Regions from separate parts of the Brevibacillus borstelensis genome, predicted to be linked through region 2. Evidence: riboswitches for the same ligand, from Rfam matches in the RefSeq annotation. Region 2 holds a riboswitch; each other region holds the start of a gene.
What was found. A riboswitch is a leader RNA that binds a small molecule or an ion and turns the genes downstream of it on or off. The one in region 2 is predicted to bind cyclic di-AMP.

Region 1: it holds a riboswitch for cyclic di-AMP, as region 2 does, so the genes downstream of both, V5G20_RS13840 (CAP domain-containing protein) here and V5G20_RS22680 (C40 family peptidase) in region 2, are expected to answer to the same signal.
Region 3: it holds a riboswitch for cyclic di-AMP, as region 2 does, so the genes downstream of both, V5G20_RS07325 (ABC transporter ATP-binding protein) here and V5G20_RS22680 (C40 family peptidase) in region 2, are expected to answer to the same signal.

What each region holds. Positions count from the first base shown of each region.
Region 1 covers NZ_CP144922.1:2,918,629-2,928,811, forward strand. The annotation lists gene V5G20_RS13810 (aminotransferase class I/II-fold pyridoxal phosphate-dependent enzyme) at 1-766, opposite strand, end outside; gene def (peptide deformylase) at 934-1,458, shown strand; gene V5G20_RS13820 (homoserine dehydrogenase) at 1,511-2,536, shown strand; gene V5G20_RS13825 (hypothetical protein) at 2,617-2,760, shown strand; gene V5G20_RS13830 (TetR/AcrR family transcriptional regulator) at 2,862-3,464, opposite strand; gene V5G20_RS13835 (glucose 1-dehydrogenase) at 3,679-4,428, shown strand; gene V5G20_RS13840 (CAP domain-containing protein) at 4,593-5,297, opposite strand; cyclic di-AMP (ydaO/yuaA leader) riboswitch at 5,305-5,460, opposite strand; gene V5G20_RS13845 (RidA family protein) at 5,735-6,208, shown strand; gene ilvA (threonine ammonia-lyase) at 6,213-7,190, shown strand; gene V5G20_RS13855 (metal-dependent hydrolase family protein) at 7,207-8,394, shown strand; gene V5G20_RS13860 (helix-turn-helix transcriptional regulator) at 8,478-9,131, shown strand; gene V5G20_RS13865 (AbgT family transporter) at 9,155-10,183, shown strand, end outside.
Region 2 covers NZ_CP144922.1:4,718,841-4,729,023, reverse strand. The annotation lists gene V5G20_RS22685 (response regulator transcription factor) at 1-702, opposite strand, end outside; partial or broken gene V5G20_RS22680 (C40 family peptidase) at 1,083-1,592, opposite strand; cyclic di-AMP (ydaO/yuaA leader) riboswitch at 1,598-1,736, opposite strand; gene V5G20_RS22675 (LiaF transmembrane domain-containing protein) at 2,115-2,525, shown strand; gene V5G20_RS22670 (PspA/IM30 family protein) at 2,613-3,308, shown strand; gene V5G20_RS22665 (class I SAM-dependent methyltransferase) at 3,399-3,962, shown strand; gene liaF (cell wall-active antibiotics response protein LiaF) at 3,993-4,868, shown strand; gene V5G20_RS22655 (HAMP domain-containing sensor histidine kinase) at 4,882-6,003, shown strand; gene V5G20_RS22650 (response regulator) at 6,000-6,629, shown strand; gene V5G20_RS22645 (IS1182 family transposase) at 6,699-8,144, opposite strand; gene V5G20_RS22640 (metallophosphoesterase) at 8,323-9,150, shown strand; gene V5G20_RS22635 (hypothetical protein) at 9,152-9,502, opposite strand; gene V5G20_RS22630 (N-acetylmuramoyl-L-alanine amidase family protein) at 9,519-10,183, opposite strand, start outside.
Region 3 covers NZ_CP144922.1:1,574,517-1,584,699, reverse strand. The annotation lists gene V5G20_RS07345 (MFS transporter) at 1-898, opposite strand, end outside; gene asnB (asparagine synthase (glutamine-hydrolyzing)) at 1,005-2,933, opposite strand; gene V5G20_RS07335 (glycine betaine ABC transporter substrate-binding protein) at 4,239-5,150, opposite strand; gene V5G20_RS07330 (ABC transporter permease) at 5,248-5,898, opposite strand; gene V5G20_RS07325 (ABC transporter ATP-binding protein) at 5,895-7,037, opposite strand; cyclic di-AMP (ydaO/yuaA leader) riboswitch at 7,192-7,336, opposite strand; gene V5G20_RS07320 (ABC transporter ATP-binding protein) at 7,464-8,468, opposite strand; gene V5G20_RS07315 (ABC transporter ATP-binding protein) at 8,484-9,446, opposite strand; gene V5G20_RS07310 (ABC transporter permease) at 9,463-10,183, opposite strand, start outside.

The DNA.
Region 1 (10,183 bases), 1.8 Mb from region 2:
AGAGCGCGCCGAACAGAGACTCCTGCAAGGAATCTTCAAAGAACAGACTGAAGTAGGCGTCATCGGTTACTGCGACGATGTTGATTCCCGCCTCGGCACCAGCCTTCAGCGCTTTGAGAATTTCTTCGGCTTCCTTTTGCCCAGGCGTATATCCGGTCGGGTTGTTCGGGAAGTTGAGGACGACGATCGCTTTGCCCTTCTCTTTTTGTGCCAGGATCGCATCCTTGAGACCTTCCGCGTTGAAAGTCATTTCATCGTTATAAAGCGGATAATAGACCATTTCCGCCCCGCGGCGAATGGAGAATGTCAATTCGTAGTTCTCCCAGTTTTTGTCGGGGATAATGACGCTGTCTCCCGGTCCTGCGTACAAGTCCGCCACGACACTCAGACCGTGCGTCAATGCATTCGTCACGATCGGATTGCTGAAGGTTTTATTTTCCAGAGAAGGATGCTCCTCCAGCATTTTTTTCCTCCAGGCGGCGCGCAGCTCCGGCTTGCCGGCAGGGGGAGCGTACTCGTAAAGGTCTTTTGGTGCATAAGCGGACAACGTGTCCTGGATCGATTTCAAATGCATCGGCTGGCCGTTTTCCAATGCAATCCCGATCGTGGCGTTGTACTTTTTGGCCTTTGATTTCGCTTCGGCAGATTGACTGAGGATGCCTTCCTTCGGGAAGTAAATCAGTCGGCCCAATTCAGAGAGCATGTCGAAAAAGTGCGGATTTTCACGTTGAATTGTCTCGTTGAGCTGAGATGCAAGTGGATGCATGGTTTCCTCCCTCTTCGTTTCCATCAACTTCATGTTTACCATTTAAGATAGCGTATATAAGCGTATTTGTCGATGAAAAAACAGGCGTTCAGCAAAGCGTTTGACGAAAGGGGACCGCTTTGTTACGTTGGATACAAATTGACTCGTTGTCGGGGAGGAGAAGCGAGATGGCTGAACGGATGATCGTGCAGCTGGGGGATCCGATTCTAAGGGAACGATCCAGGCCGGTGAGCCCGATTACGCAAAATGTGTGCAACATTCTGGATGACATGGCGGACACCATCTACGCGACCGAGGGAAGAGCAGGTCTTTCTGCGATTCAGATCGGGATACCCAAGCAGCTGGTCGTCATGGATTGCGGAACCGGCCTGATCGAACTGATCAATCCGGTAATCGTGGACAGCCGGGGTGAGCAAAAAGGAACCGAAGCCTGCCTGTCCATTCCCGGTGTCGTTGGCATAGTCAAGCGGGCCCAATATGTAAAAGTAAAGACGCTAACGCGTGCGGGAGAAGAGGTCGTACTGGAGGCAGAAGGATTTTTGGCCCGGTGCGTGCAGCATGAAATCGACCATTTGCATGGCATCCTCTATATCGACTATGTAAATGAGCTGTACGATGACCGGAAAGGCAAAAAGCTGAAGCCGGCAGACGCCAATCCCCTCCTCGCTCATCGGCGTCGTTTGCCGCGTTGATTCGGCCGCAGACAGCGAATCTAGTACGGTACACAGCAAGGAGGAACTCGCAATGAAACGATACGACGTGGTCATCTCCGGATTTGGCTCGGTAGGCAGACAAGTCGCAAGATTGCTTCACGAGCGCAAGGAAAGATACCGGATGGTCTACGATGCCGATGTCAGGCTTGTCGGCGTCATGCGTTCGACCGCTGGCTGCTACGCGGATGAAGGACTGGCACTCGAACAAGTCCAGGCGTTTTCCGCAGAGAAAAGTATGGGAGATAAAAAGAAAACGGGAGCCGACTTCCTGGCAGCATGTCCATTTGACATCCTGATCGAAGCGGGTCCTTCTGATATTGTCACTGGCGGCATGGCCCTCTCCTACATGAGAACCGCCCTGTCCCGCGGCAAGCATGTCATCGCGATCTCCAAAGGGGCGCTGATAGCAGATTACCAGGGGCTCCATGAGGCGGCCAGACGACATGGGGCCATGCTCAAAGTAAGCGGAGCAACGGCTGCAGCTTTGCCGACGGTTGATTTGCTCCAGTTCAATTTGGCCGGTTGTGAAGTGGCGCTGATCGAAGGAATATTTACCGGAACAGCCAATTTTGTGCTGAGTGCAATGATGGAAGAAGGCATCTCCATGGAGGAGGCGATTATCCGCGCCCAGCAGATGGGGATTGCCGAGCCTGATCCGCGCTTTGATCTCGAAGGCTGGGACACGGCCTGCAAGCTGACAATTATGGCCAATGCAGCTTTTCATGCAGGCATTCGCCTGTCGGATGTGGCACGGAAGGGCATCCAAGGCATCACACCGGAGCTAGTGCAGAAGTGGAAAGCAGACGGTCTTGTCCCCAAGCTGGTAGGCAGTCTGCGCAAAGTCGACGACACTCTCCAGGCCGCTGTGGACGTGCAGCTATTGTCCGAGACTCACCTGTTCGCCCAAGTCCGCGGGACGACCAAAGCGATTCGTCTGGAAACGGACACAATGGGGGAGCTGTTGGTGGGGGGAGGAAAATCCGACCCGGTGGCAGCCGCAGCTGCAGCCCTGAAAGACCTGGAGCACATCCTTCAGGCAAACCGGGCAAAAGGCTGAACGAATCCCTGAAGAACGAATAGCTTCACATCCCGGGTGCGTATACTAGGCACAGGTCGCACTCAGTGAGGAGGCTTCCCATGGACCAACAACAAAACAATGACAAAGATGTCAGTGTAGAGTTGCAGCAGGTGGGGGCATACCCGACCAAACAGACAATGCATGAAAAAGAGGTACCTTTGCTAGAGGAGCAGAAGTGTGACTGCTGTTCCACAGAGAGCTAAGAGCGTCGAAGCGAAGAGAACGCTTTGACGAGAACCTCTTGAATGTGAAAAGCCGGAGTGGTACCGTTCCGGCTTTTTGCTATTTCCCGCCCCGAAAGGGCTCACGCAAACGGAGACAGCTCATACGGCCCCTTGATCGCAAGCCTCATCAATTGCAGCGCCATGAAGCGGGGAGAATAGCTCATGCCGCCCTCCAGCCACCACATGATGACTCCTAAAAAGGCAGAGGCGGTATAGCGGACAATAATCTCTCGCTGTGCCGTGAGCTTGGTGTCATCGGGCTGGAATTCGTCCAGGCCTTGGGAGATGTAATCGGTGATGACTTCGATCAGGCGATCAGCGAGTGGTGCCTGGTGATGGGACAGCATTACCTTGTAAAAGGTCGCATGGCGTGCAATCTGTTCAAACAGGCAGACGAACACGGGGTGCGGTTGATCTACGTGCAAGTCTGCTTTTTTCGCATGTTTGGTCGTTTCGCGCAGACTGTCCACCAGCTCCGAGAGGACTTCTTCTGTGCTTTGCCACATCAAATCCTGTTTGTCTCGATAGTGGAGGTAAAAGGTGGCCCTATTCAAAGTGGCACGCTCGGTAATGTCCTGTACGGTGATGGCCTCATACCCTTTTTCCTGTATGAGCGAGGTAAACGCGTCCTGAATGAGCTGGCGTGTCCTCCTGACCCGCGGATCAATCTTCTTCGGTTTCATCGACATTCTTCCCATCCTTGTTGAACTTTTTCTATGTGATCCACACAACGTTGATCTTCTGTTGATTTATCGTCACTTCGGCGTTTTGTGTTGTTTGCCCATATAAGAAGGGCATTGATATAATTATTTACGACACAGTGTCGATAAAGCAACTAGTTGTTTAAAATTTTTTTGAATTTCTTTTTCAGAAATGAAAAAGCGGGAGGATACGACTATGGGTCGTCTAACAGGAAAAGTCGCCATCATTACAGGTGCGGCAAGCGGTATGGGGGCACAAACAGCTCGTCTGTTTGCCCAGGAAGGCGCGAAAGTAATCGCGACGGACATGTCCGAAGACAAGCTGCAAGAAGTGGTGAATGAAATCAAGGCGGACGGCGGGGAAGCCATCGGGGTCAAACACAACGTCGTTTCCGAGGACGAATGGAAAAACGTCATCGCACAAGGTCTGGAGGCATTTGGCAACATTCACGTCCTGGTAAACAATGCGGGTATCAGTACAGATGCTACGATTGAGCAATTTACGATGGAAAACTGGAACAAGGTGATGGATGTAAACCTGACCGGCTGCGTGCTGGGAATGACGCTGGTTTACCCTGAGATGAAAAAGGCTGGAAGCGGTTCCATCATCAACATTTCGTCTATCGCAGGACTAGTTGCTCTGAACTTTACGAATGGTTACACCGCTTCCAAAGGGGCGTTGAGAGCTCTTACGAAAGCAGCAGCTGTCGAATGCGCGAAGGATTCCGTCCGCGTGAACTCCATTCACCCGGGCATTATCGAAACACCAATGACGCAAATGATCACGGCTCCAGAGGTTCGGGGCATTTTTCAGGCGCAAACGCCGCTGCCTCGTCTCGGCAAACCCGAGGATATCGCTTATGGTGCACTTTATCTCGCTTCGGACGAGTCTTCGTTTGTGAGCGGCCTTGAAATGGTCATCGACGGCGGCTGGTGCGCTCGTTAATGAGCCTCTGATCCGGGTGTCGCCATTTTCTCCTTTGATCACAAAAGCCTAGATCGATACCATGCCCACCAGCTTCAGGTGGGCTTTTTTTGCAAGCAGGGAAAAAACCGAAAAAACCGAGTCACTCTGTTGAGCAACTCGGTTCTTCTCTGCAGCCATCAAGGTTATCCGGTAAATTCTTGTACCCAGTAACCATTTTGGTAGCCTACGCCGATTTTCGTGAAATTCGGGTTCATGATGTTTTTGCGGTGACCGTCACTGTTCATCCATTGCTGCATCACTTCTTCAGCGCTGCGCTGACCCATGGCGATGTTTTCGCCGGCAGTCATGTACGATACGCCAAAGCGCTTCATCATGTCAAATGGAGAACCGTAGGTAGGGCTGTTGTGATCAAAGTAGTTGTTTTGATCCATGTCAGCCGCTTTTGCCAATGCTACCTTTTCCAATGCAGCATCGTAAGCAAGCGGAGCCAGACCAGCTTTTGCACGCTCTTGGTTTACCAGATTTGCCACTTCGCGAGCAAACTGGGAGGAAGCGTTGACAGTGTTGCTTGCCGGAGCTTTAGCCGGTTGTTGAACTGGCTTTTGTACCGGCTTTTGCACCGGCTGCTGAACCGGTTTTTGTACCGGCTGTTGCATCGGAAGCTCTACCCATTGCATAGAGTTGGATGGAAATGCCCAGTTCCATTGGTTCCATTGGTTCGATGGTTGGGATTGTTGCGAAGGTTGGGAATTCATGAAATATGGGAGCCATTGCCCTTGATTAACAACATTTTTTACCGGGCATGTGGCAGCAAATGCTGAAGTGGACATCGAAGTAACAGCCAATCCCAAAGCAATAGCGATGATAGACTTGCCGAATGGTTTCATGTTCTCATCGTCTCCTTTTCTTCGCCTACGAGGTTAGTTGTCGGGTTCGGGCTGAGGATACAACCCTTCACAAGCGTGATTCACCCCAATGCAGAGTGGCTAACTCTACAAAAAGAAGTCCCCCGCACTTCCACTTCTTTGGAAGTTTCGGCTTGTTTGTTTGGCTTAACTAGGATAACAAATAGACTTGAGAGAATGGAACCTGTAAATAATGGCAGACCTTGTTGACGCTTGTTCAGAAAAGGAAATACCGCCGTGTATTTGTGGCATGATTTCCATGACAGGCGGCTGGAGGATTCAGCGGACGGGTGCATGTTGTTGATTTTTTCTAAAAAATTTGTCGATATCAAAAAAATTGTATCATTTTATTCCGGGATCGTGATAGAATGAGAATATCGAGTGTTGATTAGAATTTTCAGAAAAGCGTGGTGGTACTTTTGTCATTTGTGGAAAAGAGACTTGAAGAGCTGGGGGTAAGTCTGCCCCCGAACCAACCGCCTTTGGCAACCTACGTATCCTGCGTGCGTTCGGGCTGCCTGGTTTTTACCTCAGGAGCCGGCTGCTTTGTCGATGGGAAACCGCTCTATACGGGCAGGCTGGGCAGGGAGCTTACTGTAGAACAAGGATATGAGGCGGCACAGATTACTGTCCTCAACCTGCTCAGCATGATCAAAGCGGAGATTGGCAATCTTGATAAGATTGAGCGGATTGTGAAAGTACTCGGACTGGTGAGCAGCGCAGACGATTTTTACGACCAGCCCCAGGTTATGAACGGGGCTTCCGATCTGCTGGTGAACGTTTTTGGCGACAGGGGGAAGCATGCCCGCTCTGCCTTGGGCACATCCGTTCTGCCCATGAATCTGCCTGTGGAGATTGAAATGGTCGTAGAAATCAGGGAAGAGGAGAGATAAACGCATGTTCGTTACATTGGAGCAAATCAGGCAAGCCAGGGCCAATCTCGCGGGTGTCATCTTGCCGACACCTATGCAGTATTCGCGCACTTTCAGCGAATGGTCAGGCAATACCATCTACGTAAAATGCGAGAATCTGCAAAAGACAGGGGCGTTCAAAATCCGCGGCGCGTACAACAAGATCGTGAGCCTGACAGACGAGGAAAAAAGACGGGGTGTCGTGGCCTTTTCTGCAGGCAATCACGGCGCAGGCACTGCCTACGCTGCCCAGATCCAAGGGATTGCAGCTACAGTGGTCATGCCGACCAATCCTGTACCGAGCAAGCAAAATGCGATCCTTCATTACGGCGCCAAAGTAGTAGATGGAGGGAGCACCTCCATTACCATGTATGAAAAAGCGCTGGAGCTTCACCAAAGCGAAGGTCTTGTCTTGATCCATCCGTTTGAAGACATGCATATTATCGCAGGGCAAGGCACGATCGGCCTGGAGATTTTGGAAGAGCTTCCCGACGTTGACGTGGTCATCGTTCCGGTCAGCGGGGGAGGGTTGATATCGGGCGTGGCGGCTGCTTTGAAGGAGACAAAGCCGGCCGTGCGCGTGATCGGCGTGAATAGCGAGGGGGCCATGGCGATGTATGAATCGCTTCGGCACGGCTGTCCGTTTGAAGTGGAAAAGGTGGATACGATCGCGGATGGATTGATGGCCAAAAAGCCGGGAAAGATCACGTATGCACACACGACAAGATACGTCGACGAGATGGTATTGGTCTCCGAGGAAGAGATTGCAAGGACGGTGGTGAGCCTTGCGGAACGGGCCAAGATGGTAGTAGAGCCGTCCGGTGCGGCCGCTTTGGCAGCAATGATTCACCATCGGACTGCACTCAAGGGAAAAAAGGTAGTCGTGCTGGCTTCAGGCGGCAATGTAAACATGAAGCTGCTCGCTGAGCTGGTCGAAAAGTACACGCAACAAATCCCAGTATAAACAGGGTGGTGCTGACGTGAGGCGAAAAATATACAATGTAAGAATAATCGACGTTGTACATTTGCGGCAGATTGAAAGAGGAACGGTTGTCTTTGACGAATCCGGAATATTGCATGTCTCTGAGGCAGGCAATGCGGAAGTGGCAGACTGGGAGTTCGACGGAACGGGAATGACGCTTTTGCCCGGCTTGATCGACTGCCATGTGCATTTGGGCATGGACGCTTCACCTGATCCCTTCAGGCAAATCAGACTGGATTCCGCAGCGGACACGGCGTTTCGGGCTCATCAGCAAGGAAAACAGTTTCTCGAGGCTGGCATCACGACAGTACGGAATGTGGGTACACGATACAATGTAGATATTTCCTATCGAAATGCGGTTGAGCGAGGCTTTGTCGAGGGGCCGCGCGTCTACGCATCCGGCCAGCCCATCGTCATGACTGGCGGGCACTGCCATCCAATGGCGATTGAGGCTGATGGGGTTGACGAGGTGAGAAAGGCCGCCCGAAGCCAACTGAAAGCGGGAGCAGATCTCTTGAAGCTGATGGCCACGGGCGGTGTCCTAACAAAAGGAACAGAGCCGGGCTCCACGCAGCTTTCAGAGGCAGAGCTGCGCTGCGCTTGCGAGGAAGCTTCTCATGCCGGAAAAACAACTGCAGCTCATGCGATTGGTTTGGAAGGAATCAAAAACGCCATTCGTGCAGGCGTTACGACGGTCGAACACGGAACGGTACTCGATGACGAGGCCGTCCAATTGATGATCGAAAACGGAACGTTTCTGGTTCCGACCCTGATTGCTGCGACGCTGATCCTGCGCCAGCCGTCTGAGAGCGGAGTGCCTGAGGAGTTTGTCCGCAAGGCAGAGCCGTTTGTCCAGATCCATCGGGAAAGCTTCCGCAAAGCGCTTCGGCACGGAGTGAAGATTGCTGCAGGCACAGACGCCGGTACCCCTTTTAACATCCCAGGGTATTTGGCGGATGAATTGCAGCTCATGCACGAGGAAGGAATGCCAGCGATTGAGACGATTCGGGCCGCGACGCTGCAGGCAGCTGCATGCATGAAGCTGGAGGACAGAACGGGTTCCATTGAGGCAGGAAAATGGGCAGACCTGCTGCTTGTGGAGGGAAATCCGGTGGAAAACCTGCTTTCTCTCAAGCGAGTAAGGCAGGTGTATAAAGGGGGTAAGCTTTGCGTACACCACCGGTAAACAAGCAGGCCTCGTTGACGATTTGCCCAGGAGACGCAGCCGCATTCTCCCACATAAACACGCTAGGAAATGAGGTTTCACACATGAGTTCATTGCATCCCATTTTGGCCAGTTATATTCCTGTAGTTGAGGGCCTGGCTCGAACGATTGGCGACCACTGTGAAGTCGCCCTGCACGACATGACCAACCCCGAGGCTTCGATCATTGCCATTCACAACAGCCATGTAAGCGGCAGAAGCCCGGGAAGCCCGGTGACCAATCTCGGTCTGAAGCTGCTCCGTCAGGGCGAGCAAGGGCATGACTTCATTCTCAACTACAAGCACGAAGGGATTAAAGACAAAATCATCAAATCCAGCACGATTTTTATCAGGGACGAGCATCAAGCCATTATCGGTTGTATCTGTATCAATCTGGACGTGACCAGCCTTGTGATGGCCGAGTCTATTCTCAAAGGAATGGCTTCTTTTCAGCAGGAGCCAAGTGAAGAAAAAACGGAAGAACGCTTTGCTCCCACTATCTCCGAGTTGATGGACCAAATCATTGAGGAATGCATCCGCAAAATCGGCAAACCCGTCCCCTTTATGCAGAAGGAGGAGAAAATTGCCTTTATCGGTCTGCTCGATGAAATGGGGCTGTTTTTGATCAAAGGCGCTGTGCAGCACGTAGCCGACCTGCTGGATGTTTCCAAGTACACGATCTACAACTACGTGGAGAAAACGGGTAAGCAGCCTTCGTAAATTGAAAGGGAAGGGCGGGGAATATGATGGCGGCACCTGTTACGCAACAGACGAATGCAAGTAAAAAAGGATTCTTTTTGAAATTCCTTGACCGTGTGGAAGTGCTTGGCAATAAATTGCCGGATGTAGTCACACTGTTTCTCGTCATAATCGCCGCCATTTTGATCCTTTCCGCTATCGCTGCCGCACTCGGATGGTCGACGGTGAATCCCACCAATCATGAGCGGATCGCCGCAGTCAACCTGCTTAGCAAAGAGGGGATCGTCCGCATTCTGACCGAGATGGTCAACAACTTCACCTCATTCCCGCCGCTCGGCTTGGTTCTGTCGGTCATGCTTGGCGTCGGATTGGCAGAATCAACCGGCTTGATCGGCGCAGCGATGAGAAGGACTGTACTGGCCTCCCCGCGTTCGTTGATTTTGCCGATTATCGTCCTTGTCAGCATGTTGGGACACGCCGCCGGAGACGCGGCCTTCATCGTTATGCCACCGATCGCTGCGATGATTTTCACCATGCTCGGCCGGCATCCGATCGCAGGGCTTGCTGCCGCATACGCTGCTGTAGCCGGCGGCTTCAGTGCCAATCTGGTTGTTTCCGTATTGGATGTGACGTTGGCAAGCTTTACGCAGACAGGGGCTCAAATGATCGATGCGAGCTATATGTCCAGCCCTGCGATGAACTTCTATTTTATGGTGGCTTCCACTTTGATGCTCGTTCCTTTGACCGTATGGATCACTGTCAGGATTGTGGAGCCAAGGCTGGGAAGCTATACACCACAAGCTCAACAAAATGCTGTGGAAGCACAGGTGACACCGGAGGAAAAACGAGGATTGCGCTGGGCCGGTATTGCTTTGTTCGTCTGCGTGGTCATCCTGTCAGCCGTCACCATACCGAGCGGTTCGCTGCTTCGCGACCCTGATACCGACTCGCTGATTGTCTCTCCATTTATGAAGTCGCTCGTTCCCATTTTGCTCTTTTTGTTCGGGATTCCCGCTGTCGCCTACGGTATTGGAGCCGGTGTGATTCGCTCGGACAGAGATGTGGCCGAACAT
Region 2 (10,183 bases):
GAAAACGTAACCCGTCCCCCACTGCGTTTTGATGTACTGCCGCTCCCGTTCCAGCTTTTCCCGCAAATTTTTGATATGAACCGTCACAGTATTGAGGGAGCCGTAGCCGTATCCCCATACCCGGTCGTAAATTTGTTCGCGGGTAAACACAATGCCGGCATTTTCGGCCAGAAAGGTGAGCAACTGAAATTCTTTGGTGGAAAGGTCAATTTTTTCTTCATTTACATACACCGAGTACGTTTCCTTGTGGATTTCCAGTCCTTTAAATTTCAAAACGGTAATGGAGGAGCCGGATGGGTCCTTTTCGCTGTGCTCTTCGGTATGCTTGCGAATCCGCTCGTACCTTCTCAGATGCGCCCGGATGCGGGCGAGCAGCTCTTCCGTGTCGAATGGCTTCGTGATATAGTCATCGGCGCCGATTTCAAAACCGACGACTTTGTCGACCGCTTTTCCTTTCGCACTGAGAAACAGGATCGGCAGGTCCGATTCGCGGCGAATTTGCGAGCACAGCTCATAGCCGCTCATATTCGGCATCATGATGTCCAAAAGAATCAAATTGGGCTTCAAGCCTTGCTTCAACAAAGTAAGGGCATGCTCCCCGCTCTCTGAAAAAGTGACCTCATACCCTTCGTTTTCCAAAATATCTTCAAGAAGCTCTATGATTTCCTGATTGTCGTCTACAAGCAAAATATGGTCTTTCACAGGTACTCCCCCAGTAACCTCAAATCTCCTGAATATTTGTATTCTCTCCTATCATAACACGGTTTGACTGGTGAAGGACAAAGAAACCAAACGTTACCAGCGTGTTCCGGCAGGAAAAAGGACATATAATGAAGAATAGCGGGTGTTACTTCCTATTGACACCAGGTACTAAATTTCGTCAGAAAAAGCCAGAGACCTAACGTCCCTGGCTTTCATTTTTGTGCTTGCACTTACTTGCTAGGCTGCGCTTCCGGCTGTTGTTCCGGCTGTGGCACTGTATGTGTCTCAACTGGTGTCTCAGCTGCAGCTGCTGCCTGCTGCCCAGGCTGTTGCTCTGGTTGAGCTGCCTCGGGCGCTTTCGCTTGTTGTTCTGGTTGTGCTTCAGGCAAGGAAGCCGCTTGTACCGCTTTCTTGGCTGGAGGAGTGTCGGTGGCTTTCGCCTGGAGTGCCGGAGCAGCGATTCGCTTGGCTCCTACATAGCGTTTGCTCCAGTAATAGGGGTCGCTCAATTTGGTATTGACGACGCCTCTGCCAGATTCCGAGTGCACAAACGTGTCATTGCCGATGTAGATTCCTACGTGGGAAATGCTTCTTCCATTCGTCTTGAAGAAGACGAGGTCGCCGGGCTGCAAATCTTTGCGGCTAACCGGTTGGCCGACTTGATACTGAGAAGAAGAATTGTGAGGCAAATCTACACCTAGCGCATCAAACACATAGCGTGTAAAACCGGAGCAGTCAAAGCCTTTTTTCGTGGTTCCGGAAGACTTGTAAGGGACACCGTACAGATCATTGACGACAGTCATCAGGGGGGTTCCCTCCTGAGCATGCGCCGCACCGGTACCCATTGCAAGCAATCCGGCAATAAGCAAAGAAACTACTGTCTTGCGCAAAAGATACTGCTCCTCTCCTGAGCCTACGAGGTTAGCTGAAGGGTTCGGTCGAAAGGAATGCCCTAGACTGCGAGAGCGCAGCCATTCACCCCAAAGATAGTGGGTCCCCCGTTTCCGCATAGCGGAACTCGGCTATTTTTCGATATTTTTTTACACGCACCTCCACACAATTCAACACTTGTCCCACTTTTCCTTTTTCTACCCTTGTTTGTTCACGATTTCGTCACAATATTTTGTCATAAGCTGTAACGTTTCGTCAGTACCGTGCAAACGACATTTTTCTTCTATATGTAATGGAAACCATGTGTCGGACTTTTCTTCTCCATGACGGCTCGCCCTGCGCCGGAAAAGGGCTGAATCCAATCAAGAGGGATCCTTGTCCGATTGGGGGACGACACTTTATCCGTCCAGGGACGGAGGCAAAAACCAACCGCTCGCCCGTTATGTCGAACACTCGCCCCGTCTAGAATAAAGGCATAAGGTTGACACACCAACAAATAGTCGATTGGAGGGAAGCATTTCATGAGTGAGCGGTCTGGCAAGGTGCTCCTTGGACTCGCATTGCTGCTGACCGGAGGGTTTGTCTTATTGGACCAACTCGGTATCGACGGCGGCGATTTCCTCGGTGTGCTGATCCCCGGGCTGATCATGTTATACGGAGCCCGTAAAGTGATTGGCAGCTCCGGTTCCCGCTTCTGGGGGATACTGGTCTTTCTGTTCGGGCTGTTAATGTTGATCGGCAAGCTGCATTTACTGTTCAATGTCGTACTGGCTATCGGAGTGATTTACCTCGGGTACCGCTTTATCCGCCGCAGTGACAAGACGCATGATTCCATGCCGACAGTATGGGAGCGGCAGTGGGCAAGGCAGGTATTGAAAGAGGATGCTCTGGACGGCTGGGAGCACAGAATGGCCAAGAAGCAACAACCTTGATATCGATGACAAGTGATGAAACAAACCTGAAAAGTGCAAGGTACATGACAATCAAATTTCTTGTGATATGATAAGGAGGACTAAAAAATGGGTATTTTTAAACGACTGCGTGACTTGACGGTGGCTTCTGTGAATGACGCTTTGGATTCAATGGAAGATCCGGTGGTTATGCTCAATCAGTACATGCGTGACATGGAAGTGGAGATCGGACAAGTAGAAGTGGCAGTAGCCAAGCAAGTGGCCCTGGAGAAGAAATTCCACCAGCAATGGGAAGAGGCAGTGGCGCTTGCGGAAAAACGCGATCGTCAAGTAAAGCTGGCGCTGACCGAAGGGGAAGACCTGCTCGCGCGCCGGGCTTTGGCCGACAAGAAGCAATACGAGCTGCGTGCCCAGGAATACGAAGCCCTTTATCTGACAGCATCGGAAGCCGCTCAGCAAATGCGCGAGAAGCTGACCGAGCTGAAAGAAGAATTTTATAAAATGAGAGCGAAAAAATTCACTCTGATGGCAAGAGCGCAAGTAGCGAAAACGCAAAAACAAGTGAACCATGCAATTGTCGGCATGGGCAATCAATCTGCCGGCAAAGGCTTTTCCCGGATGGAAGAAAAAGTGCTGCGGATGGAAGCGGAAGCCAATCTGAGCGGCCAGTGGCGCCAGACCAGCGCTGGTTTGGAGCAAGCTCTCGAGTCCCTTGAAAAGAATGATCTGGATGAGGAGCTGGCCCAAATCAAAGCGTCTTTGCAAAGCAAAAAGGATGCCGAGCCTGCGAAAGTTCAGGAGTAACGACAGGAATCAGGCATCTCGTGTAGAATAGGAAGTGGCAACCAGGCAGCCTGTCCAAGCAGGCTGCTTTTCCCCTAGGAGGTTCTATCCTTGGCAGACTTTATGGTCTTTTTACGTCGATTTTTTGCGGAGCCAGGACGTGTAGGAAGCATCATTCCCAGCTCTCGTTTTTTATGCGAAAAGATGCTGTGCAGCGTGGACTGGAATCAGTCTGACGTGATTATAGAACTGGGGCCTGGAACAGGCGCCTTTACGGAAAGCATTCTAAAGAAAAAAAGGCTCGATACCAAATACATTTTGGTGGAGAGAGATCCGTTGTTTCGCGAAATGCTGACTCGCCGATTTCCCGGCATCACGATGTGGGATGAGGCACTGAAGCTGCAAGAGTACATGAGTAAGGCCGGGATTGGCAAGGCTGATGCCATTATCTCCGGACTTCCGTTTGCCAACTTTCCCGCGGAATTGCGGACGGGGATCTTGGATGAAGTCCAGTCTGCCCTTGCTCCGGGTGGCCTGTTCATCACGTTTCAATACTCCCTCCAACTGAAAGCTGAGCTGCAGACGCGCTTTCAGCGGGTAGAAACCACATTTACGCCGTTGAATATTCCGCCTGCGTTTATTTATACTTGCCGTGACGGAAGTGTAGGAAATTAGCCGACATGGGGCGTAAGAGAGGAGACCTTTGTGAAATTGTCCCGCTTACAAAAAATGACGGTCGGTGTCTTGATCATTTTGACAGGAATTGGCCTTTTTCTTGACAGCTTGCATATAATCACGTTTGGCCTCTTTGATTTGTGGCCGATGGTTCTCGTGTATTTCGGCGTACAGATGTGGGGAAATCACAAGCGTGTTCGGGGAGGCCTGCTGGCCGGGCTCGGCATCATGATTGCTTTGGACATGTGGCTTCATATCGGCATGGATGATCTGTTCCAGCTTGTAATCCCGCTTTTGTTCATTTACTTTGGATTTCGGCTGATCCGTGGGCGTTCGGCTGACAAAGGAATCCGGCCGACAATACCGGAGGCTGCCGAAGCAGCCGATGCTGATCCGAATTTTGCTTCAGCGGAAGATACGGCAACAGGCAAACAATCAGGGCATTGGAGACAGAAAGCGGGATACCGCAATCCATTTGGAACGGAAAGAAGCAGATGGACTGCTTCATCCGCGGGCCCTGGCAGCATTTTGTCGCCCAAAGATTCCCGCAGTTCGCTGATCGGTGATTTTCACTTGACATCCGGCCGCTTTGAGCTAAGCCAGTTGCATATCTGGCACGGAGTCGGGAATGTTGTCATAGATCTGTCCCGGGCGATGCTGATGGATGATGAAGCGTTTCTGATAGTCGACGGTTGGGTGGGGGACGTCACTATTTACGTTCCGGTAGACATGCCAGTAGCCGTATCTGCGGAGGTGCGCATCGGCGATCTGGAAGTGTTTGGCCATAGGCAGGGGGGCATCAATCGCAGCGTGATGATCCGCTCCGAACAGTACGAACAGGAAGCGCAAAAAATCCATGTACAGATTTCGCTGCTCGTCGGCGATGTTAAAGTCAAGTACATTTAGGGGGTACTGACAAATGCGACGACAGCGGTTGGCAAGTATCCAATGGCAGTACGTGCGCTACGGTTTGCTGCTGGCCGTAGGAGCGGTTACCGCCTCCTTTTTGTGCAGTTTGATTCTGTATTTCGTGGTGGCCGGGGACCCGGACGTCACGAGATGGCTTGCGACCTACCTGCATCTCTATTTGCCGGAGAAGCTGGATTGGAAAACACAACTGGCCTCGTTTGCATTCGCGATCCTGACAGCAAGTGTCGTCGGGTTGGTCGGAGGCTACATTTTCGGGAATTTGCTGAAAAAGAGACTGCAGGTGCTTTGGGAGGCAGCCACCAGCCTGGGGCGCGGCATATTGTCTTCGCGCGTCCCTGAGCTGGGCGAGGACGAGATCGGTGAACTGGGCTGGCAGCTGAACCGTCTGGCGGCCCAGTGGGAAGAACAGGTCGCTTCCCTGCAACGGCTGTCCAATCACAACGCCGCTTTGGCGGAACAATTGAAGCATACAGCGGTCACCGAAGAGCGGCAGCGACTGGCCCGCGAGCTGCACGACGCGGTCAGCCAGCAGTTGTTTGCCATCGCGATGACCACTGCAGCCTTAAAAAGACTGATCGAAAAAAATCCGCAGCGAGCTGCCCAGCAGATCGAGCTGGTGGAAGAAATGGCCGCGGCTGCGCAGGCGGAGATGAGGGCGCTCCTGCTGCACCTCCGCCCGGCGACTTTGCAGAACAAGGCACTGAAGGAAGCCATTGAAGATCTGCTGGAAGAGCTGACCCGCAAAAATGCGATGGAAATTAGCTGGGAGATCGAAGAAGTGGACAACCTGCCGAGCGGAATCGAGGACCATCTGTTCCGCATTTTGCAGGAATCACTCTCCAACACGCTCCGGCATGCCCGTGCCAACCACATCGCGGTCAAGCTGTTTACGCTGAAGGGGCAAGTCAGGCTGCGCATCGTAGACGATGGCGTCGGCTTTGATCCGGAGGGAGAGAAGCTGACTTCGTACGGATTGAGAAGCATGCGGGAGCGGGTGGCAGAGCTCGGCGGCTCGCTGGATATTTACTCGGCAGTCGGAAAAGGGACGCAGATCGAGGTGCGCATCCCGATCATGCTGCAAGCGGAAATGGAAGGGAGAGAGCTGACATGATACGCGTATTGCTCGTGGACGATCATGAAATGGTGCGAATGGGATTGGCTGCTTATCTGTCTACTGAAGACGACATTGAAGTAGTAGCCGAAGCATCCAGCGGTGAAGAAGGAGTGAAGCTGGCTGTCGAGCTGCAGCCGGACGTGGTTTTGATGGACCTCGTGATGGAGGGGATCGGCGGCGTGGAAGCGACCAGGCGGGTACGTGAAACCTGCCCCGCTAGCAAAGTCATCGTCTTGACCAGCTTCATTGATGATGAAAAGGTATATCCCGTCATTGAGGCAGGAGCGTTCAGTTATCTCTTGAAAACCTCGCGTGCAGCCGAAATTGCCCGGGCGATCCGGGCGGCAGCCGCAGGCGAGCCGGTCCTGGAGTCTCGCGTCGCCGGCAAAATCATGGCCCGCTTCCGTCATGGACAAGAAGCGCAGCCGCATGAACAGTTGACGCCGCGCGAGCTGGAAGTATTGAAGCTGATCGGCCAAGGCAAGTCCAACCAGGAGATTGCGGACGAACTGATCATCGGCATCAAGACCGTAAAGACCCACGTCAGCAACATCCTGTCTAAGCTGGGCGTCGAGGACCGTACACAGGCGGCCATCTACGTACATACGCATCATCTGGACTAGCTGCTGCCCTGCTCCTCATTTCCATAGCTATCCCGTTTTCCGCTAATTCGGACTCACCCTCTGGGTGAGTCAGGTTGCAGACAAACTCCCTCGCTGAACGAACAGCAGAGGGAGTTTGTTTAATAATTTGATGAAAATACCGAAGGTGTTTTGATCGTTCACCTTTTGGCGACCTGATTTCCATAGCCAGGTCGCCATTTTTTTCAAGTTCATGGCAGCGAAAACAAGCATCGCCTGCATCGTGACCTTCTCCAGTCCTCGTAAGGTCGTCCAACGCATGCCATGCTTTTCCTTCATATCAGCGAATACACGTTCAATCGTTTCTTTCCGTTTGCTATAGATTTGTTTGTTTTCCTCGGTATGCCGGAGGTGGTCTACCTCTTCGAGGTAATCAGCCCAGATGTGGCGACTCACTCTCTTTGTGTAGTCTTTACTTTCCGTGCATTGTTTCAAGAACGGACAACTTCGGCAAACTTGAGAATTTGATCGATAGATACGGTACCCATCCTTGTTTGTTGTCTCATATGTTAAGATTTGCTCGTTCGGGCAGATGTAGCAGTCGAAATATTCATCATACACATATTCGTGCTTTTTAAAAAAACCTTCTTTGGTGCGTGGTCTTGTGTAGGGCATAACGGGGCGAATCTGGTCATCAAGGAGTGTTTTACTGATGTAAGGCGTCTTGTATCCCGAGTCCACTGCCACAGCTTGAGGCTGTGCAAACGTCTTTCGCACTTGATTCAAAACATCCTCAAAAACCTGACTGTCATGCACATTGCCTGGCGTTACCTTGGCACCAAGCACAAATCCATTTCGATCACATGCTGTATGAAAACTATAAGCAAATACACGTTCCTTTTCCCCTTTTACAAACAATCCGCAATCCGGGTCAGTTGTGCTGACTTTCACCTCCTTCTTCGAAGTTTCTGTCTTTTTTTCAAGGGGCTTCTTTCCATGTGCAATACGATCCTGATTGATTTCTTCGTCCAGCAGCTCTTGATATTTCTTCGCTTGTTCTTCAACGATTTCTTTCACGTATTTATGCTTATTCGCACTGGCTTTTACATGCGTAGCATCAATGAAAAGCACATCAGGCTTCACGAATCCATGATGAACCGCCTCCTCCAATATTCGAAGGAAGATCGACTCGAAGAGTTGAGTATCCCGAAAACGGCGAACATAGTTCTTGCCTAGGGTCGTGAAATGGGGAATGGGCTGACTGAAATCATAGCCAATAAACCACCGATAGGCAACATTGGTTTCGATCTCTTTAATCGTTTGTCGCATGGAACGAATTCCAAAAATATATTGGATGAAAGCAATTTTAACTAAGACTACAGGGTCAACACTGGGTCTGCCATTGTCATGACAGTAGAGGCTTTCCACCAAGTCATAGATGAACGAAAAGTCGATTGCATTTTCAATTTTTCTTACGAGATGATCTTCTGGCACCAACTCATCTAGCGAGAATGCAGATATCTGATAACGCCCTTCGGCCTCTTGCTTATTAAGCATAATGCCACCTCTAAAAAATAACTTTTGAAAACGTAACATGTTCTATATTCAACAAAAAAGCCTGCAGACCCTGTTCCTTACGGAACTTTGTCTACAGGCTGACTCACCCTCTGGGTGAGTTTTTTTGCTTGAATTTGGCAATCATAGAATGTAGATGATGCGGAAAGGAGAACGGGCTATGAGGCACAAACCGCGTACACGCTCCAGGGTGATGGCTGCCGATCAGGGTGTCGACATTGTCGGCGATGTCCATGCTTGTTACGACGAGTTTATAGAGCTCTTGCAGCGCTTGGGGTACGAACGTTGCCACGACGGGACCCACCGGCATCCTGAAGGCCGGAAGCTCCTTTCTCTCGGAGACATTACAAGCCGCGGGCCACAATCGATCAAGATGCTGCAGTTTTTCATCCGGCATGTGGCAGCGGGCCTGGCGGAGATGGTGGACAGCAACCACGGGTGGAAAATTGCCCGCTGGCTGGATGGACGCCCTGTCATGCTGGCGCACGGTGACGAGAAGGTAGCAGACGAGTTTCAAATATTCGAACGGGAGTACGGGGCCAGGAGGGCCGACCAATTAAAGGAGCAGAGCAGGAGACTCCTGTTTTCCTCCCCTTCGCACATGATGGTGCACTACCAGGGGCGGCTTGTCCTCGTAGCGGTTCACGCGGGGATACGCGATGATTACATCGGAAAAGAATCGCCTTCCATCCAAAGCTATTGTCGGTACGGAGATGTAGCCGGGACAGGGGCCGACGGGAGACCGATCCGCAGGGATTGGGCAGCCGAACGGGTAAAAGCCGAGCCGCTTATCGTCTGGGGACATGATCCTCGTCCCGAGCCGGAAAGAAAGAATGGCACGCTCAATATCGACCAGGGATGCGTGTTTGGAGGGATGCTTACCGCCTATCGCTTCCCGGAGGACGAGATTGTGAGCGTACCAGCACGTGAAAACTACTCAGGCTTGGCAGAAACGCCGTTGACACGCTATTTGGCCGAGTTTGGATGAGTCACACTCTCCAATCGGCTGAAGTTGACCCGGGTGAGGCGGCTGTCTCCCCCTGCTCCTTTGCCGGGGGGCTGCTTTGAGCGTTTCGCTTGCGGAGCAAGGTGACCTGCTGCATCGTATTTTTGGCAGTCGAGTGGATGCCGACAGCGGCCAGAGCAGCCGTCCCGCCTTCCAGCAAGGCAATCCGCCAGTCGAATCCGGGGCTGTAGATCCATTGATTGACCATGTAAAGACCGAGGATGAGCACCATGGCGACCCAACCGCGCAGCTTTTTTGGTATGCGGAGAAAATCCGACATGCTTGCAGCGGCGGCCAAAGCCAGCGCAATGATCAGACCGAGGTCAAAACCCATCAGAATCCCTCCTTGCTCAAGGTGTGCGCAATTTTTCGAACAGCCGTTTCAGGATGACCGCTTCCGCCCACAGAGGCAGCGGTTTATCCGGCTCATGGCGCCAATCTTCGTTTGTAAGCAAGCCTTCTTTAAACATCCAATCTATCGCTTCTTGCTTCCATTCAGGCACGTTTGCTCCTCCTCCGTCTCCTGGATTTGTCTGGGTTGGCGGCTTGTATGGACGGTTGGTGTATTCGCAAAAGGAACGGACCACGCCCTCTGCGAGCTCTCGCCAATCCCGGTCCAATTTTTCCGCATCCAGCGGATTGTCGGCGAAGCCGTATTCGATAATCACTGTCTCCACACTGCCGGTCTCCCGGTGCATGAAGTAGTAGTCTTTGCTCGGGTTGTTGGGGAGTGTGCGGGTAAAGATGCGGCGGCCCGGCATCCCTTCTGCTTCCAGGTCATCGAGGATCAGACGGGGAAATGTAGGGGAGGAGTAAATCGAGTAAATAACCTCCGCACCCCGTCCTCCACCGGCATTGACGTGGTTGGAGATACAATAGCGGGCACCGCTGTTTCTGACCAGAGTGGCGCGATCATCGCTCGTCAGGGTGGTATCGCCGGTTCGGGTGATGGCAACAGGAATGTTCAGGGTCTGAAATCTCGAGTATTGGTAAAGGGAAATCTGCAAATTTTTCT
Region 3 (10,183 bases), 2.4 Mb from region 2:
TAATGTATTCAGACGGGACGATCAATATTTCTCCAAGCGTGAAAACGATCATGGATATGATAAAAAACGTCCAGCTGCCGGAATACGCAAAGCCTGCCTCGGATATGGCCAGAAGAATGCTTCCCATCACGATGTTGATCAACGGCGTAAACCGTTCCGCCCATTTTGTCAGCGAATATTGGAACAAAATAACGACTACTGAATTGATACTCATCAAGATCGCAAATAACCGGACCCCGTCGATAAAGCTATTTTTCAAATATTGAGAGAGCGTAACAGACATCTCGCCCATTACCGCCATCGTCAGGATGCTGCCCAGGATGAAAAATCCCAGCACCTTATCGTGGCGGATGACATGAACAGCACTCCGAATGGTTATCTTCTCTTCCGCTTTTGTTTGAATATCTTCATAGGCAAAGTATTTGAAGCTGAATTGCAGAATGAGGACGTATAGCAGGTAAAGAATCGCCCCCACAAAAAACGGCACCCGGTCATCGATGGTGGACAAAGCGGTACCGAGAAGCGGACCAATGGCAAAACCGATGTTCACCGAAGTATAACGGAACGAGAATAGTCGCAGCCGTTTTTCCGGTGGAGTGACATCGCCCATCAATGCCTTGGACACAGGATCGAAAAACGAAATGCATAGATTCAGCAAAATGTTCAAAACAAAAATCAACAGGACATTCGTGGTTAAAACAAACCCGAAGAAAACCAGAGCAAAGACATAGAGCGTGCCGATTAACACTTTTTTACGGCCGATAAAATCGGAAAGTGTGCCTCCGATAAAGCCGCCAAAGGTACCGGCGATCGCACCGACCCCTATGATCAATCCAATCTGTGCCGGATCCAGATCAGTCGTTTTGGCGAGATAGATAGCTAGGAAGGGGATACTCATGCCTCTTGCTACAGATACCAGGATGATCCCTAGTAACAACGTGTGGACAATTGGATGAAAAGACTTGTAAAACTCTCGTAGTTTCCCCATTCGCGTCTCCTTGTTTCTATGATTTTCTTGACAAAGATTCACTGCTGCTATTTACGTATTGGTCTTGGAGAATGCATGTGGTGAGCACCAGAAGCAGAACGGTATCTGCATTTACGCGTTGGCTTTTATCCATGTGCGGGAGTTGGTCGAGCAGCTTGATCATCAGTTTTTTCTCAAAGAAAGGAACATCGTCCATGACCTCGCTTCTCAACATATCCTGAGTCAACTGAAACAACTTGTTGTCCGTTTCCAATGTGGAAGGAGGAGCATTAAACGGCTGTTTGGGGCGGGAGTAGACGGTCTGGGTGAGGTAGGGCTTCGCCGCTTCACGAAGAGCATACTTTTCTTTGAACCGATTTATCAGCATCGATACAGGAAGGTTTCGTACCACTTCAAACAATTTGTGATCAAGCAGGGGCATTCGCACTTCTACTCCATGAGACATATCCAGACGGTCGGCAAACAGGATCTGGTTAGGCAGAATCGACTTGTTCCACGTATAAAGAACTTGAGTGACGCGATCTCGCCCTGCCAACTGTCCTTCTACATCCAGCTTTTTCACAAATTCACGATACGGATCGTACTCGGCAAAGCGCGCTCCGAAATCGGGCGAGAGCAGCTGTTTTAACGGCATGCGGCTTGCATGCACAGCCTGGATCCAGGCGGGTGTGTATCCAAGTGTCTGGTTGAAACAATCCAATGACTGGTTGAGATAGCTGCGAATCGAAACGTGGTTAAAAGAGGGATTATGTTGCAAAAATTCGTCCAGTTTGCGAAGCTTCTCCTCTTCGCTCAGGCCTTCCAGTCCGGCGAGCAGCAAATCCAATCGGGAAAATATGTATCCGGCAAACAATTCATCAGCGCCGTCCCCCGACAACACGACGCGAATCCCCCGCTCGTGGAGTACCTTGCTTTTCAAATAGCGGGCAACGCCGTTCATGTTGATCCCAATCGTTTCCGCATGCCAAACGGCCTTTATTACGTGATCGGCAAAATCGGTATGATCAAGCGGAATCAGATGAAAATCCGCCCCTACATGGGCCGCCGTCTCACGCGCTACTTCACTTTCATCATAGGCATGATCCGAAAACGAAACGGTAAATGCTTGCAGCGGGTCCGTCCGATGCCTGGCAGCCATCCCAAGTACCGTTGAAGAATCAACGCCTCCGCTGAGATGAAATCCAACGGGTACGTCGGCCCGCATCCGTGTCTTGATGCTCTCGTCCAGTGCATGCCTTACTTCACTGATGTACTCTTCTTCGCTGCGTGGCAGAGAATTCGCGTCTGCCAGCGGATAGTGATGATCCCAATACTGTTTGATTTGTATTCCATCAGCCGTAGCAAGCAGGTAGTGGCCGGGTGGAACCTGGTTAACACCTTCGAATAACGTACGGTCCAGATGCTTGTAAAACAACAAGTGCTGGTAGTAGGATTCATGATCCCACTTCGCGGGTACTCCTGCTGCAAACAGCGCCTTCATCTCCGACGCGACGTATAGAACCCCATCTTGTACTGTGTAAAAAAGCGGCTTGATCCCAAAACGGTCTCGCACAGCCAACAGGCGTTGCTCGGTTTCATCCCAAAGCACCAGGGCAAATTCACCGCGCAGGTATTCAAGAAATCCGAGTCCATTCTCTTCGTACAGATGCAACGCGATCTCACTGTCAGAGCGTGTTCGCAACCGGTGCCCCCGTTTGACTAACTCTCTCTGAATTCGCTCGTAATCGTAGAATTCACCGTTTACGACAACGTGAAGCCGTTCATCTTCATTCGCAATAGGCTGGTCTCCAGTCTCTAGGTCAATAATGCTGAGGCGAGCGTGACCCAATCCGACTCGCTTGCTTTCGGACAGCCAGATACTTTGCCGGTCAGGTCCGCGATGGGAGAGTTGACGAGTAGCACGTTCGACAGCAATCGCAGTGATGGGAGCCTGTTTCGAAAACATTGCGACAATTCCACACATATAAACCAACCTTTCCCTACATAATTTTGATAGTGCTGCCGTACGAAGATCACTCTTTGGAAGAATAAAAACAGTAATATTGATAGAATGTGTATTGCAGATCAGCATATCAGACCATTTCAGTATACCATATTTAACCAAAAATATAACTTTTTTCAATTCGCCAAATTTCAACAAGGTATTTTGGCACCCAAACGCCTAATGGCTTTCGACAATAGACATACATACCCTATGCATATGGGCAACCCGGTAGCGATATATTTTCCTTTTGATACCGTGAAGCTGGTACCCTACTATTTTTAAAATGAGAGGTTCATACAATAGATCAGGAAACAGGGAAGACGAACAACTATACATATGCAAAAATCGAGAGAGGTTTTTGTTGGGGATTAATATTGACATGTTCTGGAGTTGAACAGAAGCAAGCGTTGTGATTTCTTGAAAGTTACCCGATATGGATTCACGGACTAACGAAAAAATCGATTTACGGGAGAGCTATGAACACTCCCTCCAGCGAGAGATGAGCTTCCTCTTGCGTTGCGCTTGGAAGTATGTCGCCTAATGCCATCTGCTTTTTCCTATGACAGCTACTTTTCCAATGACGGCTACTTTTGCTCGAGTGAGGATGGCCGAGAAATGGCACCTTTGCTGTTCGAATCACAGTGATCGATTCAGCAGATGTCAACAAGTCGATTCCTCCTTCCTTCAGAATGTATGTTCCCGTTCTGATTATACCACAGCATGAACAAAAAATGCTATTTATCCCACTACTTGGGGAATACCCTGTCATTCGAACCGATAATGGTCTACAGTTTATTGAACACGCCTTTGAAACGGTTACGAATGATGCGCTCTTTTACCACCAACGAAGAATTTCCTAGTCTGTATGACCTTTCACCAGTGAAAAAATGAAGGCTGCATCCATACAACGGGTAAAATCGTTCGTTGCAAAAGTGTGGAGCGGCCAACTTTTTGGGCAGGTGAAGGTTTTTTGACCTAATGCAAAAAAAAATGGCCGGTTTCACACGTAACGTGGTGAAAACCGGCTTAATCACAACCTCTTAGCGTTTTGCATTTGCGTTTTCCTGGTGGAGCGACTGGCGACTTCCGGCGCAGTACCCTCCCATGCAGAACGTGGAACCGGAGCGGAGCATGGAAACAGGCTTCTCCTCGCCACAGCCGCTTTAGAGCAGCCAGACCCCCATTTGCTCCGGGTCCACTTCATTCTATTCTTCCAGGAGAACAGCTCCTAGCTATACATATCTAGCCAATGCCGACTTCCTCATTTTAAGGAATCAGCCCCTGCTCCTTCAGCCAAGCTTCCGCAACATCCCGCGACTTCTTCTTGTCTACATCCACCTGCGCGTTGAGCACCGCCATTTGCTTGTCGTCAATCTTCCCGGCGAGCTTGCTCAGCACTTCCTTGATCTGCGGATGCTTCTGCAGCGTTTCCTGACGGACGAGCGGCGCGGCAAAGTACGGCGGGAAGAAATGCTTGTCGTCCTCCAAAATGACCAAATCGTGCTTCACGAGCTGACCGTCTGTCGAGAAGGCATCGATGATATCGACGTTCCCTTCGCTGATTGCTTTATATTTAAGACCGGCGTCCATTGATTTCGTACCTTTGAATTTCAGGCCGTATGATTTTTCCAGGCCTTTCAAGCCGTCCGAGCGCTCGAGAAACTCCTGTTCGGTTCCGAACGTGAGCTGTTGCGCATGCGGGATCAGATCAGAGATTGTCTTCAGCTTATATTTATCGGCCGTCTCTTTTGTCACCGCCAGGGCATAGGTGTTGTTAAACCCGATCGGCTCCAGCCATTCCATTTTGTATTTCTCTGCAAAATCTGCCTTTACCTTGTCGTACACCTCTTGAGGGTCCTTCATCGCTTCCTGTCCCATGATGTTGACCAGACCCGTTCCCGTATACTCTACATACAGGTCTGCACTGCCGCCTTTGACGGCGTTAAAAGCTACATCGGTCCCGCCTAAAAACGGCTTTGTCTCGACTTTTAAGTCCGTATTTTTCTCCAGCATGATACCTACGAGATTCGTCAATATATCTTGTTCCGTGAAATTTTTCCCCACCACAGTCACCTGATCAGACGCTTTTGTACCGGTCAGAACCGAGCAGCCCGTCACAGCCATCATCGACAATGCCAACACGCCCATTCCAACTTTCCTCAGCCATCCTGCTCTCACAAGATCCTCCCCTTTCATCATTAACCGTTTATTTGAAAAACCCCAAAAAGCCTGATGTGTTCAAGTCTTCAAAAATCAGCTATTTGGATAAAGCGGCCTAACGCGAGTGGCGAATGCGCAATCCTTTTGGCGTCACTCGCCAATCTACCCAGGCCAGAATCAGGTCAAACAAGACCGCCAGCAGCGCAGCCGGCACCGCACCTGCCAGGATGATGCCCGTGTCCACCATGGCAATCCCGCGAAGGATCAGGTCGCCCAAGCCGCCTGCCCCGATAAACGCCGCGAGCGTCGCCACTCCGATCGTCATGACCGTAGCCGTGCGAATCCCGGCAAATATGACGGGGCGGGCCAGTGGAAGCTCTACGATCCGCAGCATCTGGCCTTTGGTCATCCCCATGCCGCGCCCTGCTTCCAGCAGCGAGGAATCGACGTCCAAAATGCCGGTGTACGTATTGCGGACGATAGGCAGCAGCGCGTAAATGACCATCGCGATGACAGCCGGGATCGGTCCGATGCCAAACAGCGGAATCATAAATCCGAGCAGCGCCAGACTGGGAATCGTCTGGAAGACCGAGATCACGGCCAGCACCGGACCGGCAAGCTTCCGGTACCGGGTCAGCAGAATGCCTGTCGGCACCGCAACTACAATCGCCCAGAACAACGCGACGACAGACAGAACGATATGCTCCCAGCTCGCCTGCACAATATCCGGCCAGCGGTCTGCCATTACGGAAATCACTTCACTCATTGCGCCACGCTCCTCTCCTGATCCAAGTATGGCCGTGCAAGCACATCGACCAGACTGGCCCTTGTCAACAAGCCTGCCAACGTCCCGTCTTGGCGGACGACCGGCACGTACCCGTACGGAGCTTCCTGCACGAAGCCGATGGCATCCGCGAGCGGAGTGTCGGGTGAAAGCGTCATGGTGTCTGTCCGCATCACATCGCGGATGGCCAGCGATTCATCCGGGTACCGCTTGTGAATATCCGCCGTATCCGCCATGCCCAAGTACTTCCCATGCTTGTCGACAACGATCAGCCCGGTTACCCGCTTGCGGTGCATGATCTGTACAGCCTCCGCCAGCCCTCGGCCCGGGGAGACGGTAACCGGCTGCGTGACCATGACATCCTGGACAAGCTGCCCGAGGTGGGACTGCAGCCGTTTTTCCCCGATGAACTCCCGGACAAAATCATTGGCCGGATGGCGCAAAATGTGATCGGGCGTCCCCTGCTGGATCACATTCCCGTTTTGCATGACCACGATCTGGTCGGCGATTTTCAACGCTTCATCCATGTCGTGGGTGACAAAAACGACTGTTTTGTTCAGCTCCTGGTTCAGCCGGATCAGCTCATCCTGCAGCTGCTCCCGGGTAACCGGATCGAGCGCCGAAAAAGGCTCATCCATCAGAATGATCGGCGGATCGCTCATCAGCGCCCGGGCTACCCCTACCCGCTGCTGCTGGCCTCCGGAGAGCTCGGACGGGTATCTGTCCCGGTACCGGTCGGGGGCCAGGCCGACCATATGGAGCAGGCGATCGACCTTTTTGTGATCAATCGACCCTTTTCCCCCCTGAAGCCGTGGCACCAGCGAAATATTTTCCGCGATTGTCAGGTGGGGAAACAGGCCGACCTGCTGAATCACATAGCCGATGCTCCGCCTCAGCGCGACCGGATCGACCTCCGCCGAATTCCTTCCGCCGACGGTAATCGTCCCCGATGTTGGCGAAATCAACCGGTTGATCATCTTCATCGTCGTGGTCTTGCCGCAGCCGGATGGCCCGACCAGCACTGTGATGCTCCCCTCGGGAATCTCCAGATTGAGATTCGGGATCACAGTCGTCGAGCCGTACGATTTGCGCACGCGTTCAAAGACAACCGCATTTGCCATTCGCATCCCCTCTTTTCGCTGTATTTTTGAAAATAAAAAGACCCCGCCAATGCAGGGTCTGTACCTGTAAAAATACAAAAAGACCCTGCAAAAGCATAGGGTCAAAAAACCGAATTGTTTTCCACGTCGGAATGATCTGACACGGAATGCTTGTTTTGACCCATCTTGAGGCTGACGAGGTTAGCTGACGGACTCGGGAAAGATGGTTCCCTACGGCAGATATGCTGCCGATTCGCCCCGGAAAAAGTGGTTCCCCCGCTTTCCGATTATGCAAATCGGAAATTAAGCTTATGGCTATTATGCATGAACTCGATCATCAAGTCAAATCTCCGGATGACCACTCAGTCTCTACTTGATGAAAAAAGGCCCCTTCTGTCTGCCAAAGACATCGGGGCACCTCCTTTTTTCGTGAAACAAATGCCAGTTTTATCCCATAACGCCTTCCTGGCTTTGAGCAAGCGGGAAATGGCAGGAGACAAAATGCCCTGCAGCACCTTCTGTCAGTGTCGGCGCAGTCTGTCTGCACACATCCTGCACATACGGACATCTGGTGTGAAAATGGCAGCCGGACGGAGGATTGGCCGGATTCGGCAGATCGCCCTGCAGGACAATCCGTTCCTTTCGCTGCGTCGGATCAGGAATCGGGACAGCCGACAGAAGCGCTTCCGTGTAGGGGTGGCGCGGGTTTGCAAACAGCTCGTCGCGCTCTGCCAGCTCCACGATTTTGCCCAGGTACATGACCGCGATCCGGTCGCTGATATGCTTGACGGCAGGCAAGCCGTGGGCGATGAAAATGTAGGTCAGCTTTAGCTCCTTTTGCAGCTTCTTGAGCAGGTTCAGCACCTGCGACTGGATCGACACGTCGAGCGCCGATACCGGCTCGTCGCAGACGATCAGGCTCGGATTCAAGGCGAGGGCGCGCGCGATGCCGATCCGCTGTCTCTGCCCGCCGCTGAATTCATGCGGGTGGCGGCTCATATGGTGGGCATCCAGCCCGACAAGGCGCAGCAGCTCCACAACCTTTTCCTTCAGCTCGCTTCCTTTGTGGGTGCCGTGTACGCGCAGCGGCTCGGCCACGATTTCTTCCACCCGCATCCGCGGATTGAGCGAGGAATACGGGTCCTGAAAAATCATTTGCAGGTGCTGCCGCAAAGTGCGGACCTCGGCTTTGCCGAGAGTGGACAGATTTTTTCCCTCAAACCAAATCTCCCCTTCGGTCGGCTCCAGCAGCTGCAAAATCATCTGGCCGGTGGTCGACTTGCCGCAGCCGGATTCTCCGACGATTCCCAGCGTTTCTCCGCGGTACACGGTAAAGTCGACGCCATCTACGGCCCGTACGTAGCCTGTCTCTTTGGAAAACATGCCTTTCTTGAAGGGAAAATGCTTTTTTAACCCTTTAACCACCAACAGCGGTTCTTTCGTCTGGTCCATTGCTATGTGCCTCCTTTACGCGTAGAAGCAGCGTGCCAGATGGTTCAGGGCCACCTCTTGAAGCTGCGGCTTGTTTTGCTTGCACTCTTCTGTGGCGGCAGGGCAGCGCGGGTGAAACGCACAGCCGCCCGGCATGTCGAGCGGATTCGGTACCGAGCCGGGGATCGAGTCCAGCTCCTCCCGATTTTCGTCCAGCTTCGGCAGCGAACCGAGCAGCCCTTTTGTATACGGATGCTTCGGCTCCGCAAAAAGGGAAAAGACGTCAGCCTGCTCCACCACTTCTCCCGCGTACATCACCACGACTCGATCCGCCATCTCGGCTACGACACCGAGATCGTGCGTAATCAGAATGACTCCGGTTTGAAACTCCTTGTTCAGCTTTTTCAGCAGCTCGAGAATTTGTGCCTGGATCGTCACGTCCAAGGCGGTCGTCGGCTCGTCCGCGATCAACAGGGCCGGATTGCAGGCCAGCGCCATGGCGATCATGACGCGCTGCCGCATACCCCCTGAAAGCTGATGGGGAAAGGAATCGACGATCTTTTCCGCATTGGGGATGCCGACGTGATCCAGCATTTCGACGCTGTGTGCCCGGGCTTCCTTTTTGTCCATCTGTCTGTGCTGGCGAAATACCTCTCCGAGCTGGTTCCCGATCGTAAACACGGGATTGAGCGAGGTCATCGGCTCCTGGAAGATCATCGACAGCTTGTTGCCGCGCAGCTTGCGAAGCTCTTTTTTGCTTAAAGCGAGCAGGTTTTGGCCCTCCAGCCAGATTTCTCCGCCCACCACTTCGCCAGGCGGGGCGACCAATCCCATGATCGAGAGGGAGGTAACGCTTTTGCCGCAGCCCGATTCGCCGACGATGGCAAGTGTCTCGCCCTTGGCTACGGAAAACGAGACGCCGTTTACGGAGGGAACGACGCCGTCCTCAGTTTTGAAATGCGTCCGCAAATGTTTCACTTCCAGCAAGTTTGCTTCCATATCGAGTCTCCCCTCCTTACTTCGCTCTAGCCTTCATGCGAGGGTCCAGAATGTCGCGCAGCCAGTCTCCGAGAAACATAATGCCCAAAACCGTGATCGTAATCGCTACACCGGGGAAGGTCGCCACCCACCAGCTCGTAGCGAGGTACTGCCTGCCGTCGCTCAGCATGCCGCCCCAGGAGACAGTCGGCGGCTGAATCCCCAAGCCGAGAAAGCTGAGCGAGGCCTCCGCGATGATCGTCGTGGCTACGCTCAACGTAGAGACGACGATAAAGGAGGAAATAACGTTGGGCAAAATGTGTGTAAAAATGATTCGCCCGTCGCTTGCGCCGACAGTGCGGGCGGCCCTGACGAAGTCGCGTTCCTTGACGCTGAGCACTTCACCGCGGATGATGCGGGCGTACTTGACCCAGTTGGTAAAGCCGAGGACGAGGATCAGGGTCGTCAGACTGGGCCCGAGGACGGTCAAAATCACCAGCATGAACAAAATATTCGGAATGGCGAGAAACGAATCGACCGTCCGCATGATGAGATTATCCACGATCCCGCCGAAGTAGCCGGAGACGAGTCCCAGTACGACCCCGATCGCGCCCGCTACGGCGACGGCACAAACCCCGACCATCAGGGAAACCTGCGAGCCGTAAATGATGCGGCTGAGCACATCGCGCCCCAGATTGTCGGTTCCGAGCGGATTTGCCGGCGAGCCTCCCTCCATCCACATGGGAGGCTTGAGGCGC